2 regions of the Mesorhizobium sp. ISC25 genome follow, and region 2 is predicted to be linked to the other one. Evidence: predicted binding sites of a transcription regulator. Region 2 holds the regulator's gene; the other holds the start of a gene.
The links. Region 2 encodes PhoB, which activates phosphate uptake and scavenging genes when phosphate is short. Its sites were predicted from a motif close to TGTCATNNANCTGTCAT; they were not measured.

Region 1: RQ479_RS21510 (PhoX family phosphatase) is a predicted target of PhoB. The motif match lies at 5,912-5,928, and genes of this name have one in related genera.

The regions. Positions count from the first base shown of each region.
Region 1 is NZ_CP135441.1:4,351,986-4,359,038, forward strand. Features, by position in the region: gene RQ479_RS21485 (cytochrome ubiquinol oxidase subunit I) at 1-449, opposite strand, end outside; gene RQ479_RS21490 (ABC transporter ATP-binding protein) at 713-1,639, shown strand; gene RQ479_RS21495 (ABC transporter permease) at 1,654-2,415, shown strand; gene RQ479_RS21500 (MarR family winged helix-turn-helix transcriptional regulator) at 2,581-3,072, shown strand; gene RQ479_RS21505 (GNAT family N-acetyltransferase) at 3,069-3,749, shown strand; gene RQ479_RS21510 (PhoX family phosphatase) at 3,853-5,844, opposite strand; gene RQ479_RS21515 (hypothetical protein) at 6,047-6,385, shown strand; gene RQ479_RS21520 (phosphatase PAP2 family protein) at 6,400-7,053, shown strand, end outside.
Region 2 is NZ_CP135441.1:5,398,307-5,405,359, reverse strand. Features, by position in the region: gene xylF (D-xylose ABC transporter substrate-binding protein) at 1-378, opposite strand, end outside; gene RQ479_RS26530 (ROK family protein) at 664-1,908, shown strand; gene phoB (phosphate regulon transcriptional regulator PhoB) at 1,918-2,607, opposite strand; gene phoU (phosphate signaling complex protein PhoU) at 2,624-3,331, opposite strand; gene pstB (phosphate ABC transporter ATP-binding protein PstB) at 3,364-4,167, opposite strand; gene pstA (phosphate ABC transporter permease PstA) at 4,164-5,015, opposite strand; gene pstC (phosphate ABC transporter permease subunit PstC) at 5,019-6,008, opposite strand; gene pstS (phosphate ABC transporter substrate-binding protein PstS) at 6,068-7,053, opposite strand, start outside.

The DNA.
Region 1 (7,053 bases), 1.0 Mb from region 2:
ATCCACGAATTGAGCGCGATGATCCAGAAGGCGGACAAGGTGGTGCCGCCGGCCACCAGCACCGTCGCCAGCGTATGGACGCGGTTTGAGACGCGGCGGAAGCCGAACAGCATGATGCCGAGGAACGCTGCCTCGAGGAAGAAGGCCGTGAGGATCTCGTAGGCCAGCAGCGGGCCGGCGATGTTGCCGACCGTCTCCATATAGCCCGGCCAGTTGGTGCCGAACTGAAAACTCATGGTGACGCCGGAAACCACGCCCATGGCGAAGGACAGCGCGAATACCTTAACCCAGGTGAAATAAGCGCGCATCCAGGCGGAATCGCCCGTCGCGTTGTAGCGGACCTTGAAGAACAGCAGCACCCAGCCGAGCGCGATGGTGATCGCCGGGAACAGGATGTGGAACGAGATGTTCGCGCCGAACTGTATGCGCGACAGAATGAGCGGGTCCATGGCGGCTCCGGCTGCTGCTTGTTCGTAGAAGGATAGGCTTGATGCACCGCACGGTCAAAGCGGCGTCCCGCCGCGAGGCGGAACGCCGCAGTGCCGGTTAATCTGCTTTTGCGTGGAATTTGGCTGGACGACCGGGCAGGTGTTGCCTATTCCGGCGAACCTCGATGTCCAGAACTGTCAGGAGCGGCATTGACATCCGGATTTGCGAACCGACATTCAGCGGATTAAATCAACAACTCTGTTTCAAGCAGCCGTTTTCAGCCATGCAGCCGATCATCTCGATTTCCGGGGTCACCAAGACCTACGCCACCGGCTTCCAGGCGCTGAAGGAGATCAATCTCGATATTGTGCGCGGCGAGATATTTGCGCTGCTCGGGCCGAACGGCGCCGGCAAGACGACGCTGATCTCGATCGTCTGCGGCATCGTCAACCGCTCGTCGGGCAGCGTCACAGTCGACGGCCATGACATCAACCGCGACTACCGCGCCGCGCGCAGTCTGATCGGGCTGGTGCCACAGGAACTGACCATCGACGCCTTCGAGAGCGTGTGGGCGACGGTCAATTACAGCCGCGGGCTGTTCGGCAAGCCGGCGGACAAGGCGTTCGTCGAAAAGGTGCTGCGCGACCTGTCGCTCTGGGACAAGAAGGATGCCAAGGCGATCACGCTGTCCGGCGGCATGAAGCGCCGGCTGATGATCGCCAAGGCGCTGTCGCATGAGCCGCGCATCCTGTTCCTCGACGAACCGACCGCCGGCGTCGATGTCGAGCTGCGCCAGGACATGTGGGCGATGGTGCGCCGGCTGCGCGAAGACGGCGTCACCATCATCCTGACCACGCACTACATCGAAGAAGCCGAGGCGATGGCCGACCGCGTCGGCGTCATCAACCGTGGCGAGATCGTGCTGGTCGAGGACAAGGCCGAGCTGATGCGCAAGCTCGGCCGCAAGCGGCTTGTGCTGGAACTGCGCAGCCCGCTGGCCACCGTTCCCGACGCATTTTCGCGCTACGCGCTGGAGCTTTCGCCGGATGGCGGGCAGCTGACCTATACCTATGACAACCAGAGCGAACGGCCGGGCGTCGCCTCGCTGATCCGCGAGCTCGAGGCGGCCGGCATCCAGTTCCGCGACATCGACACGGAAAACAGCTCGCTCGAGGAGATCTTCGTCAATCTGGTGAGGAAACAGGCATGAACCCGCGCGCGGTCATGAATCTTCATGCGGTATGGGCGATCTATCGGGTGGAGATGGCGCGCGCTCTTCGCACCGTGCTGCAGAGCATCGTTTCACCGGTCATTTCGACCTCGCTCTATTTTGTCGTCTTCGGCTCGGCGATCGGCTCACGCATCACCGAGATCGACGGCATCAGCTACGGAGCCTTCATCGTGCCGGGGCTGATCATGCTGTCGCTGCTGACGCAGTCGATCTCCAACGCGTCTTTCGCCATATACTTTCCGAAATTCGTCGGCTCGATCTACGAATTGCTGTCGGCGCCGGTGTCCTACCTGGAGATCGTCATCGCCTATGTCGGGGGTGCGGCGACAAAGTCGATCGTGCTTGGCCTGATCATCCTGGCGACGGCCTCGCTGTTCGTACCGCTGACGATCGAGCATCCGTTCTGGATGCTCGCCTTCCTGGTGCTGACGGCGGTGACCTTCAGCCTGTTCGGCTTCATCATCGGCATCTGGGCAAAGAGCTTCGAGCAGCTGCAGCTGGTGCCGCTGCTGATCATCACGCCGCTGACCTTTCTCGGCGGCAGCTTCTATTCGATCAACATGCTGCCCGGCATCTGGCGCACGGTGACGCTGTTCAACCCGGTGGTCTACCTGGTCAGCGGCTTCCGCTGGAGCTTCTACGGCAAGTCCGACGTTTCGGTCGGCGTCAGCCTCGGTATGACGGTGGTCTTCCTGCTTGTCTGCATAGCGATCGTCGCCTGGATCTTCAGGACCGGCTACCGGCTGCGCAACTGATCGACTGGCCGTGCCAGGCAAAGCAGCCTTATCGGTCAACGTTTCCTTTCCGAAGGCGATATAGGCCTGCGCCCGTGCCTGGAGCCGGCGCTTGAACGTTCAAGCTTGCTTTTTATGCATTGTTATATATCATGTTATCGATTTTCGCATGAGATGAAGTGACCTATGGAAGACGTCATACGATCGCTTGGCTTCCTGTGCCTGGGCAGCAGGCTGAAGCGTATGGGCGAGCAACTGCAAGCGGAGGCGCAGCGCCTGCTCGACCGGCTGGATGTCCCGGTTCAGGCGAGCCAGTACCCGCTGTTGGCCGCGCTCGACAGGCTGGGCCCGCTACCAGTCGGGGAACTGGCGCAATCCCTTGGCATCGCGCAGCCAGGCGTAACGCGAAGCGTCTCGCTTCTGGCCGAATTGGGACTGCTCGAGGTCAGTCCGTCGACCGATGACCAGCGGCGCAGGATTGTCTCCCTCACCTGGGGCGGCCGGCGGCTGGTCGATGTCGCAAAGCGCGACGTCTGGCCTTGCATCGAGAACGCCGTCGCGGATCTGTGCGCGGATCTTTCGGGGCCTCTTCTCGATCAGCTGGCTGCCATCGAGGACGGCCTCGCCGCGGCTCCCCTCGATCATCGAGTAAAAAAGCCGAAGGATGCGGTACAATGAGGCACCTGCTTGACCGCCCTATCTGGAGCGCGCTTCAGACGCGACATCGGGCCTTCGCGGAGGGTGACAACCTCGCCATGCGATACCGGCAGTCGGTCGTCCCTTTCGCCGCCACCGGGGCGGACGACGCGGATAGCCTGCAGGCGCTCGGAAAGCTTGTCTCCCCAGGCGAGAGTGTCATCCTGCTTCAGTCGGACGCCATTGCTCTGCCCGCGGGGCTTTCCGCGACTTCGACCGCAGCCGGGGTTCAAATGATTGCCGAGCAGCCATTGCAGATCGTCTCCGACCCGCGCGTGCAGTCTCTGACGCGAGACGATGCCGCTGAGATGCTCGCCCTGGCATTGCTCACCAAGCCTGGCCCATTCACGCTCGAAGCCTTGAGCCTGGGTGATTTTTGGGGTGTGAAAATCGACGGCAGGCTTGCGGCGATGGCCGGCGAGCGCATGAAGCAACCCGGCTATACCGAACTCAGCGGGGTGTGCTCACATCCGGAATTTCGGGGCGGCGGCCTGGGCAAGCTGCTGTCCCTGTTCGTGGCAAACCGGATAGTGGCGCGCGGCGAAGTTCCCTATCTCCATGCCTATGCCAGCAACGCCACGGCCATTAGACTATACGAGTCCATTGGCTTCACGTTGCGAAGCACAATGAATGTCGCCGTGGTTCAGCGCACCGAATAATTCGTCGGCGCATGATGCGCAGCATGGATGCATCCTGTATCCGGAAAGGAAGGATTTCGTATCGCCGAAATCCTTCCTTGAGACTGCAGGACCTTCCTGCGTGTCAGACCGCGATCTTGCCGCCACCTTGCCTGGTGATCGCAACGACCGCCGGGCGCACCGGCATGTCCGGCTTGAAGTCGGGCCAGCGGGTCGACAAATCCTCATAATAGGATGGACGGCCGAAAGCCTTCCAGTCCTCGCCGCCGTCGCCTGGATGCTGGACGGCAACGAAGGCGGTCTGGTCGTCCGGCGCAAACAGCGGGCCGCACATTTCGGCGCCGATCGGCACACGGAAGAACAGCTTTGATGTCGCCCTTGCCGGCCCTTCCGTGTCGACCGCCCACAGACCGTCGGTGCGGCCAGTGGCCTTCGGGCCCTGGCCGTCGGTAGCAACCCAGAGGCGGCCGGCCGAATCGACCGCGCAATTGTCCGGCATGCCGAACCAGCCATTGGCCGTGGTTGCGGTCGAGAAGGTGGCACCGACAGCCGCAACCGAGGGATCACCGCATTTCAAGAGCACCTCCCACTTGCCGTTGGTGGCGGCAAAATCGCCGCCGTCCTCGACGATCTCGATGATGTGGCCAAAGGCATTTTCGGCACGCGGGTTGGCGGCGTCGACCTGATCGGCCTTGCGCTTCGAATTGTTGGTCAGCATGACATAGACCTTGCCGTTGGCGACATTGGGCTGGATGTCTTCCGGACGGTCCATCTTGGTGGCGCCGAGCAGGTCGGCGGCGCGGCGCGTCTCGATCAGCACGTCGGCCTGGCTGGCAAAGCCGTTCTCCGCCGTCAGCGGCCCTTGGCCGAAGACGATCGGCAACCATTCGAGCGAACCGTCGTCGGCAAACTTGGCGACATGCAAGGTGCCGTCGTCGAGCAAATCCATGTTGGCGGGGCGATCGTCCGGGTTGAACTTGCCTGTGGTGACGAACTTATAGACGTAGTCGAAGCGCTCGTCGTCGCCGAGATAGAAGACGACACGGCCATCCTTGGCGACGATCGATTCAGCGCCCTCATGCTTGAAGCGGCCCATCGCGGTGCGCTTCCTCGGCACCGAAGTCGGATCCTGGACGTCGACCTCGACGATCCAGCCGAAGCGGTTCGGCTCGTTCGGCTCCTTGCCGATGTCGAAATGGTCGTAATGCGCTGCCCATTCATAGGCACCTTCGGGAATGCCGAGGCGCTTGTAATTGGCGGCTTCCCTATGGCCCTGCGGCAGCTCGCCCGAGAAATAGCCGTGGATGTTCTCCTCAGCCATGACATAGGTGCCCCATGGCGTGACGCCGCCGGCGCAGTTGTTGACAGTGCCGATGACTTTGGTGCCGCTCGGGTCGGCGCTGGTCTTGACGCGGTCGTGGCCGGCGACGGGGCCGGAGAGCGCGATCTCGGTGTTGGCGGTGATGCGGCGGTTGAGCTTGCCGTCGCGAATGACCTGCCATTTGCCTGATACCTTGCGGATCTCGACAATGGTGCCGCCATGCGCGGTCATCTCGACGTCGACTTGTTCCTTGCTGAGAGGCGCCTGCTTGGCTTTGCCGTCGACGATGGTGACGAGGCCCGGAAACATCAGGTGCGGATTGGTGTATTCGTGGTTGACCACCAGCAGGCCGTGCTCGGCCGAGCCGTCGATCGGGATATAGCCGACATAGTCGTTGTTGTAGCCGAATTGTCTGGCCTGGGCCTCCGCCGACTGTTTTGTCGGATCGAATTCCGGCGAATCGGCGAACAGCGGATCGCCCCAGCGCAGCAGTACATCGGCGTCATAGCCGGGTGCGACGTGATGCTTGTCGTCGATGCCGGCCTCGAGCTCGTCGAAAGCGAAGGCGGAGCCTTCGGCGGCGCGGGCGTTGTCGGCGGTGATCAGCGCCAGAGGGCTGACGGTAGCGGCTATGGCCGAGACGGCAAGCGAGCCCTTGAGGAAGCCGCGCCGCGAGAACCGTGCGGCGATGATTTCACCCATGGTGCGGTTGTCGGTGGGATTGGCTCCTGGCCCGTCGTTTTCCTCGAGCAGGCTGGTGCGGAAATGGGCGTCAGGGGAGCGATGTTCGGTCATAGGGGCATGCCTCTGGCTGGATGGATTGCTGGAGCGTGTTGCCTGGCCAGTCCGGTATCGCCGGCAGGTCACAGTTTGATGACATGCCGGCTAATTACCACTGCGATTTTGTATCCAGCATCGGCCCCGCTTGACCGCGACCGGCGCTTCGGAAACAAGAGCTGCGGCAGGCGCGTAAGGACCGCATCGGGAGGAACAAAAAGTGAGTTTCTGGGGACTTGGGCAGCTCTGCGTTTCGACGGTGATCTTCCTGCTGGCGGCGACGGCGGCGAAGCAATGGGGACTGGCGCCGAGCCTCGGCAAGATCGTGCTGACGTTGGCGCTCTATTCGCTCGGCAATCTGATCATGCTGAGGCTGATCCGCGAATTCGGCATGTCGGTGTCGTTCAGCCTGTCAGCGGTGATCCAGCTGGTGTCGGTGAATGTGGTGGCGCTGGTCTTCTTCGGCGAGCGCGTCAATGCCTTGCAGGCGACCGGCATTGTGCTTGCCATCGCAGCTGTGGCGCTGATCACGCTCGGGCCCTATCTGCAAAGGCTGTAACTGCGATCGGGCCGATGAAGAAGACCGCAAGCAGACTGCGCAACTGGCTGGAGTTCCCGGTTCTGCTGGCCGGGCTGATCATTGCCGGCGGGCTGTGGGGGTTCGAGGAGCTAATGGAGATGGCGCGGGCCACCACGCCGCATGCCTTCGATACCGAAATCCTGCTCGCCTTCCGCAAGGCCGGCCAGCCCGACAATCCGATCGGACCGGCGTGGTTGGAAGGAGCGATGCGCGACATCACCAGCCTCGGCAGCGCCAGCGTGTTGGTCCTGATTACCGCGGCAATGATCGTCTATCTGCTCCTCATACGCAGGCCAGGCGCTGCGCTTCTCATGTTCGTCGCGGTAGCGGGCGGCCAGGTCCTGTCAAGCGTGCTCAAGTTCGATATAGACCGGCCGCGCCCCGATCTGGTCTCGCATCTCGCCGACGTGGCATCGCTTTCGTTTCCGAGCGGCCACGCCATGCTGTCGGCGGTGACATATTTGACGCTGGGCAGCATGGCGGCGCGGTTTTTGCCCGGGCGGACAACGAAGATCTATGTGCTCGGGCTGGCGGTGCTGACGACGGTGGTGGTCGGCATCAGCCGCATCTATCTCGGCGTCCACTGGCCGTCCGACGTATTGGCCGGCTGGTGTGCCGGCTTTGCCTGGGCGATGCTGTGCTGGCTT
Region 2 (7,053 bases):
GGTCAGGTAAAAGACGTCCTTGTTCTCGATCAGCCGGTCGTAGCCGACAACCGGAATACCTTCGTCCAGCGCCTTTTGCACGGCTGGCCCGATGGCCGAGGCGTCCTGCGCCAAGATGATCAGTGCGTTGGCGCCCTGCGAGATCAGGCTCTCGACGTCGGTGAGCTGCTTGCCGGGGTTGGACTGTGCGTCGGCGGAAATATACTTGTCGCCGGCGGCCTCGATGGCCGCCTTCATTGCGGCCTCGTCCGTCTTCCAGCGCTCTTCCTGGAAGTTCGACCAGGAAACGCCGATCACCTTGTCTTTAGCCTGCGCCACCGACGCCAGCGCCAGCGTCATGGCGACACCCGCCAGAATGGCGGTCGTGAATTTCTTCATCATATCCTCCCAGCGCCGCGTACGGCGTGACCAATTGGCTCAAAGACCAGCTTAGAAGCTCTAATTTTTTCGAGCCTCGAAAAAATACTGGCCCGATCTCCGGCTGCTGTCAACATCGATTCTGATGGATTTTGATGACTCTGCGAGTTTTTTCGAGCGTCGGAATAAACGATGACAGCGCCACCGGCATCTGACACTATTTGCCTGCATCCGACACTATTTGTCGGACATTACCGACGGCTTCCGGTTCATGAGCGGCCGCGGCAACCGGGAGGAAAGCAAACGATGTCGGTCGGAATCCGCCATGACGATTTGCGCCGGCGCAACCGGGCGATGGTGATCTCGGCGGTGCGCCGGGCCGGCCAGCCATCGCGTACTGAGATCGCAGCAACCACCGGCCTCAGTCATTCGACCATATCGGCGATCTCCTCCGACCTGATACGGGAAGGCATCCTCGCCGAGAGCAAGGCAAGTGAGCCCGTTTCGTTGAAACGCGGTCGTCCGCAGGTCGGCCTCGCCCTCAACCCGGAAGCGGCGGCGGTGCTGACCGTGGTTTTGTCGCTGAATTTCCTGTCGGCCGCCATTATCGACTATGCGGGACAGGTAGTCGCCGAGGAACAGCGCCGGCTGGACACGCTGACCATGCCGCGCGACGAACTGATCCGCGAATGCATGGCCATCGTCCGGCGCCGGCTCGAGGATCCAGACCTTGACGTCCGCAGTGTCGCCCGCATTGCCCTGGCGATTCAGGGCATTACCGACTCCCCTGCACGCGCCATGCTGTGGTCGCCGATCACGCCGCAGACCGATATCGCCTTTGCCGACATGCTGGAGGACGAATTCGGCATCCCGGCCACGGTGGAGAACGACTGCAATATGATGGCGGTGGCTTTGCGCTGGCGCGATCCGGATCGCTATCGCGACGACTTCATCGCCATCCTGCTTTCGCACGGCATCGGCATGGGGCTGGTGCTCAAGGGCGAGCTGTTCACCGGCACGCATTCCTCGGGCGGCGAGTTTGGCCACATGATCCATCGTCCGGGCGGCGCGCTCTGCCGTTGCGGACGACGCGGCTGCATCGAGGCCTACGCCGGCAATTACGCCATCTGGCGCAACGCCAGGCAGATGAGCGAAGACAGCGAACCCATCGCCGACGTCAGCGACGCCGACATGCGCGCACTGGCGGCCCGGGCACGCGAGAAAGATGGGCCGGAACGCGAGGCCTACCGCAAGGCCGGCGAAGCGCTGGGTTTCGGTCTCGGCTCGCTGTTCGCGCTGATCGATCCGGCGCCGGTCGCGATGGTCGGCGCCAGTGCCGCCGCCTTCGATCTGATCGAGCCGGCCTTGCGCCAGGCCATCGCCCAGACCGCCGGCGGCCAGCATTCGGGCTCGATCTCCTTCGACACCGAACCAAACGAATTGCCGCTGATCCGCGAAGGCTGTGCGATGCGGGCGTTAAGCTTCGTCGACCAGGAGATTTTCGCGCCGGGCGCGCAAATGAGGCCCCGCGTCAGAAAGAACGTAGCCTGATCCGGCGGATCAATCTTCCCTGATCGCGTAGCCGGCACCGCGGATGGTGCGGATGACATCAGGCATGCGGCCGTTGTTGACCGCTTTGCGCAGCCGGCCGACATGCACGTCGACGGTGCGTTCGTCGATATAGATCGTCTCGCCCCAGACATTATCGAGCAACTGGCTGCGCGAGAAGACGCGGCCCGGATGCCGCATCATGAACTCGAGCAACCGGAATTCGGTCGGCCCGAGCCTGATTTCGCTCTTCTTGCGATAGACCCTGTGCGATTCGCGATCGAGCACGATGTCGCCGACCTTCAGCACGCTGGACAGCACTTCCGGCTTGGCGCGCCGCAGCAGCGCCTTGACTCTCGCCATGAATTCCGGTGTCGAAAACGGTTTGACCAGATAGTCGTCGGCGCCGGTCGAAAGACCGCGCACCCGGTCGCTCTCCTCGCCGCGCGCGGTCAGCATGATGATCGGCAGCCGCTCGGTTTCGGGGCGCACCCGCAACCGGCGGCAGAGCTCGATGCCGGAAACCGCTGGTATCATCCAGTCGAGCACCAGAAGATCGGGCACATTCTCCTGCAAACGGATCTCGGCTTCGTCGCCGCGTGTCACCACCTCGACCTGGTAGCCTTCGGATTCGAGATTGTAGCGGAGCAGCACACCCAACGGCTCCTCGTCCTCCACCACCATTATGCGTGGTGCGATCATCGACTGGGCACCCCCATCATGTCACCGGCGTGGACATTGTCGTTTCGTCCTGCTTCGGACGATTGACCGGCAATTGCTCGCCGGTCAGCACATAATACGCATTTTCGGCGATGTTGGTGACATGGTCGCCGATCCGCTCCAGATTCTTGGCGCAGAACAGCAGGTGCGTGCAAGCGGTGATGTTGCGCGGATCTTCCATCATGTAGGTCAACAGCTCGCGGAACACGGACGTGTATTTGACGTCGATGCGCTCGTCGGCGGCACGCAGCTTGGCCAACCCGGCCGCATCGTCTGCAGCATATTCCTCGATGACGCCCTGCACCTGGATGAGCACCAGCTGCGCCATCGCGTCGATGGAATGCGACAGGTCGCGCGGTGTGACGTTGAGCCCGACCGCACTCACACGCTTGGCGATGTTCTTGGCAAGGTCGCCGATGCGTTCGAGGTCGCCGGCCATACGGATCGCTCCGACCACATGGCGAAGATCGTGGGCCATCGGCTGGCGTTTGGCGATCAGGGTGATGGCGCGATCGTCCAGTTCGCGTTGACGCGCATCCATGATGGCATCGTCGGAAACGACGCGTTGCGCCAGCACATTGTCGGAATTCAACAGGGCCTTGGTTGCCCCGCCGACCATCGAACCGGCGAGGTCGGCCATGTCGCGGATCAGCTTGCTGATCTGCTCGAGATCCTCGTCGAAAGAAGCGACTGTGTGTTCGCCCATGGTCCTGTCCTCATATGCATGATCGGAACGGCTCAGCCGAAGCGGCCGGTGATGTAATCCTGCGTGCGCTTCTCGCGGGGCGACGTGAAGATCTTCTCGGTCCGGTCGAACTCGACCAGTTCACCCAGATACATGAAGGCTGTCTGGCGCGACACGCGTGCCGCCTGCTGCATGTTGTGCGTAACGATGACGATCGTGTAGTCGGCTTGCAATTCGTCGATCAGTTCCTCGATCTTGGCGGTCGACAACGGGTCGAGTGCGGACGCCGGTTCGTCGAGCAGAATGACTTCCGGCTTCACGGCCACGGTGCGGGCGATGCAGAGCCGCTGCTGCTGGCCGCCGGACAGGCTCAGGCCGCTGGCGTTGAGCTTGTCCTTGACCTCGCTCCACAGCGCGGCGCGCTTCAATGCCTGTTCGACGCGGCCGTCCATCTCGGACTTGCCGAGGTTCTCGTAGAGCCTGACGCCGAAGGCGATATTCTCGTAGATCGACATCGGGAACGGCGTCGGCTTCTGGAACACCATGCCGATCTTGGTCCTCAGGAGGTTGAGATCCTGCGACCGGTCGAGAATGTTCTGGCCGTCGAGCAGCACGTGGCCCTCGGCTGTCTGTTTCGGGTAGAGCTCATAGATGCGGTTGAACACACGCAGCAGCGTCGATTTCCCGCAGCCCGAAGGCCCAATGAAGGCCGTGACGCTGCGCTCGGGCAGCGACAGGCTGATGTCCTTTAGCGCCTTGCTCTGGCCGTAGTAGAAGTTGAGGTTCTTGACCTCGATCTTCGTCTTCTCGGCGACCGTTTCGGTCATCGTCATGTCCGGGGACAACATCTGTGTCATCTGTCCTCTCTGCGTCCGGTAAGGCTGCGGGCGAGGATGCTCAAGCCCAGAACCGTCAGGGTGATTATGAGTGCGCCGGTCCACGCCAGCTGCTGCCATTCCTCGTAAGGGCTGAGAGCGAACTGGAAGATGGTCACCGGCAGGCTGGCCATCGGCGCGTTGATATTGCTGCTCCAGAACTGGTTGTTGAGCGCTGTGAAGAGCAGCGGCGCCGTCTCGCCGGAAATGCGTGCTATCGCCAGCAATATGCCGGTGACGATGCCCGACAATGCGGCGCGGTAGGCGACCGAACGGATCACCACCCAGCGCGGCGCGCCGATCGCGGCACCGGCTTCACGCAACGCGTTCGGTACCAGGTTGAGCATGTCTTCAGTGGTGCGCACGACCACCGGAATGACCAGGATGGCAAGCGCCACGGCGCCGGCAATGGCCGAGAAATGTCCCATTGGCCGCACCATCAGCTCATAGACGAACAAGCCGATGATGATCGACGGCGCCGACAACAGGATGTCGTTGATGAATCGGACGACGGTGGTGATGCGCGAAAAGCGCCCATACTCGGCCATGTAGGTTCCCGCCAGCACGCCGATCGGCGTGCCGACGACAACGGCGATGATCGTCATCAGCAGGCTGCCCGCGATGGCATTGAGCAGGCCGCCGGCCTCGCCCGGTGGTGGCGTCATCTCGGTGAAGACCGCGAGCGAAAGCCCGGCCGTGCCCTTATAGACCAGCGCGCCGAGGATGAGCGCCAGCCAGGCAAGCCCGATGCCGGCGGCGACGACGCAAAGCGCCATCATCACCGAATTCCTGGCTTTGCGGCGGCTGTGGAGCGATGAGGATGTCGACATCGGTCAGGCTCCCGTACGGGCGTCGATCCGCATCAGCATATAGCGGGCGGCGGCAAGGATCAGGAAGGTGATGACGAACAGGATCAGGCCGAGCGAAACCAGCGAGGAGGTGTAGAGGTCGCCGTCGGCCTCCGTGAATTCATTGGCGATGGTCGCCGAGATCGTCGTGCCCGGCGCGAATAGAGAGGCACTGATGCGGTGCGCGTTGCCGATGACGAAGGTCACCGCCATGGTCTCGCCGAGCGCCCGGCCGAGGCCAAGCATGACGCCGCCCATGATGCCGATGCGGGTATAGGGAATGACCACGCGCCGGGTCACTTCCCAGGTCGTGCAACCGATGCCGTAGGCCGATTCCTTCAGCACCGCCGGCACCGTATCGAAGACGTCCTTAGTGATCGAGGTGATGAAGGGTAGCACCATGATGGCGAGGATCAGCGCCGAGGTCAGAAGGCCGATGCCGTAAGGAGGGCCGGCGAAAAGGCTGGATAGTCCCGGCACGCCGTGGAAGATGTTGATTATGAAGGGCTGTATCGTCGTCTGCAGGAACGGCGCGAACACAAACAGGCCCCAGATGCCGTAGATGATCGAGGGAATGCCGGCCAATAGCTCGACCGCTATGCCGATCGGGCGCCTGAGCGGGCGCGGGCAGAGCTCGGTGAGAAACAAGGCAATGCCGATGCCGATCGGAACCGCGATCAGGATGGCGATGGCCGCCGTGACCAGGGTGCCGTAGATCGGCGCCAGTGCGCCAAATTTTTCCGTGACCGGATTCCAGCTCTCAGTCGTCAGGAAGGAGAAACCGAAGGACGACAGCGCCTGCCACGAGCCGGCAAACAGCGAGATCGCGACACCGCCGAGGATGACCAGCACAAGAATTGCGGAAGCGCGGGTGAGTCCGCGGAATATGGCATCTGTGAGCGCGAAGCGCCGCACCGTAGCTTCCCTGGCCCGGGCTGCTGCAGATGATGGCATGGCATCGGAAGCGATGGTCATTGGGTCCTCGCGATTGAAGGCAACAGGGAGGGCGCCGTCGACGCCCTCCCTGCAGGAGATTACATAGCCGAGTAGAGCGGCTTGCCGTCGCTGCCGACGACTTCCTTGGCCCACATCGCCTTGACGCTCTCTACCACCTTGTCGGGCATCGGAACGTAGTCCAGCTCGCCGGCCATCTCGTCGCCCTTGTCATATGCCCAGGCGAAGAATTTAAGGGCTTCGGCGGTGGTCGCGGCGTCGTCCGGCTTCTTGTACAGGAGTATCCACGTGGCCGCCGTCATCGGCCACGACTCGGCGCCCGGCTCGTTGGCGAGGATCACGCCATAGCCCGGCTGCGAGCTCCAGTCGGCATTGGCCGCTGCCGCCGAGAACGCCGCCGCGGCAGGCTCGACCTTCTTGCCGTCCTTGTTGATCATGTCGGTGTGGGTGAGCTTGTTCTGCTTGGCATAGGCGTATTCGACATAGCCGATCGCGCCGCCGGTCTGGGAGACGTTGTTGGCAACGCCCTCATTGCCCTTGGCGCCGATGCCGACGGGCCATTCCACGGCCTTGTCGACGCCGACCTTTTCTTTCCAGTCCGCGCTAACGTCGCCGAGGTAATAGGTGAAGTTGAACGTCGTGCCCGAACCATCGGAACGGTGAACGACCGCGATCGCCTGCGAAGGCAGCTTGACGTCGGGATTGAGCTTCTTGATCGCCTCGTCATCCCAGCTCGTGATCTTGCCGAGGAAGATGTCGGCCAGCGTCGGGCCGTCGAGAACCAACTCGCCCGGCTTGATGCCTTCGAGGTTGACGACGGGAACGATGCCGCCCATCACCATCGGGAACTGAGCCAGTCCGGACGCTTCAAGCTCTTCGCCTTTCAGCGGCGCATCCGAAGCGCCGAAGGTAACGGTCTTGGCCTTGATCTGCTTGATGCCGCCGCCGGAACCGATCGACTGGTAGTTAAGGCCAACGCCTGTGTCTTTCTTGTAGGTGTCGGCCCACTTCGCATAGATCGGGTAGGGGAAGGTGGCGCCGGCGCCGGAGATGTCCGCGGCGAGCG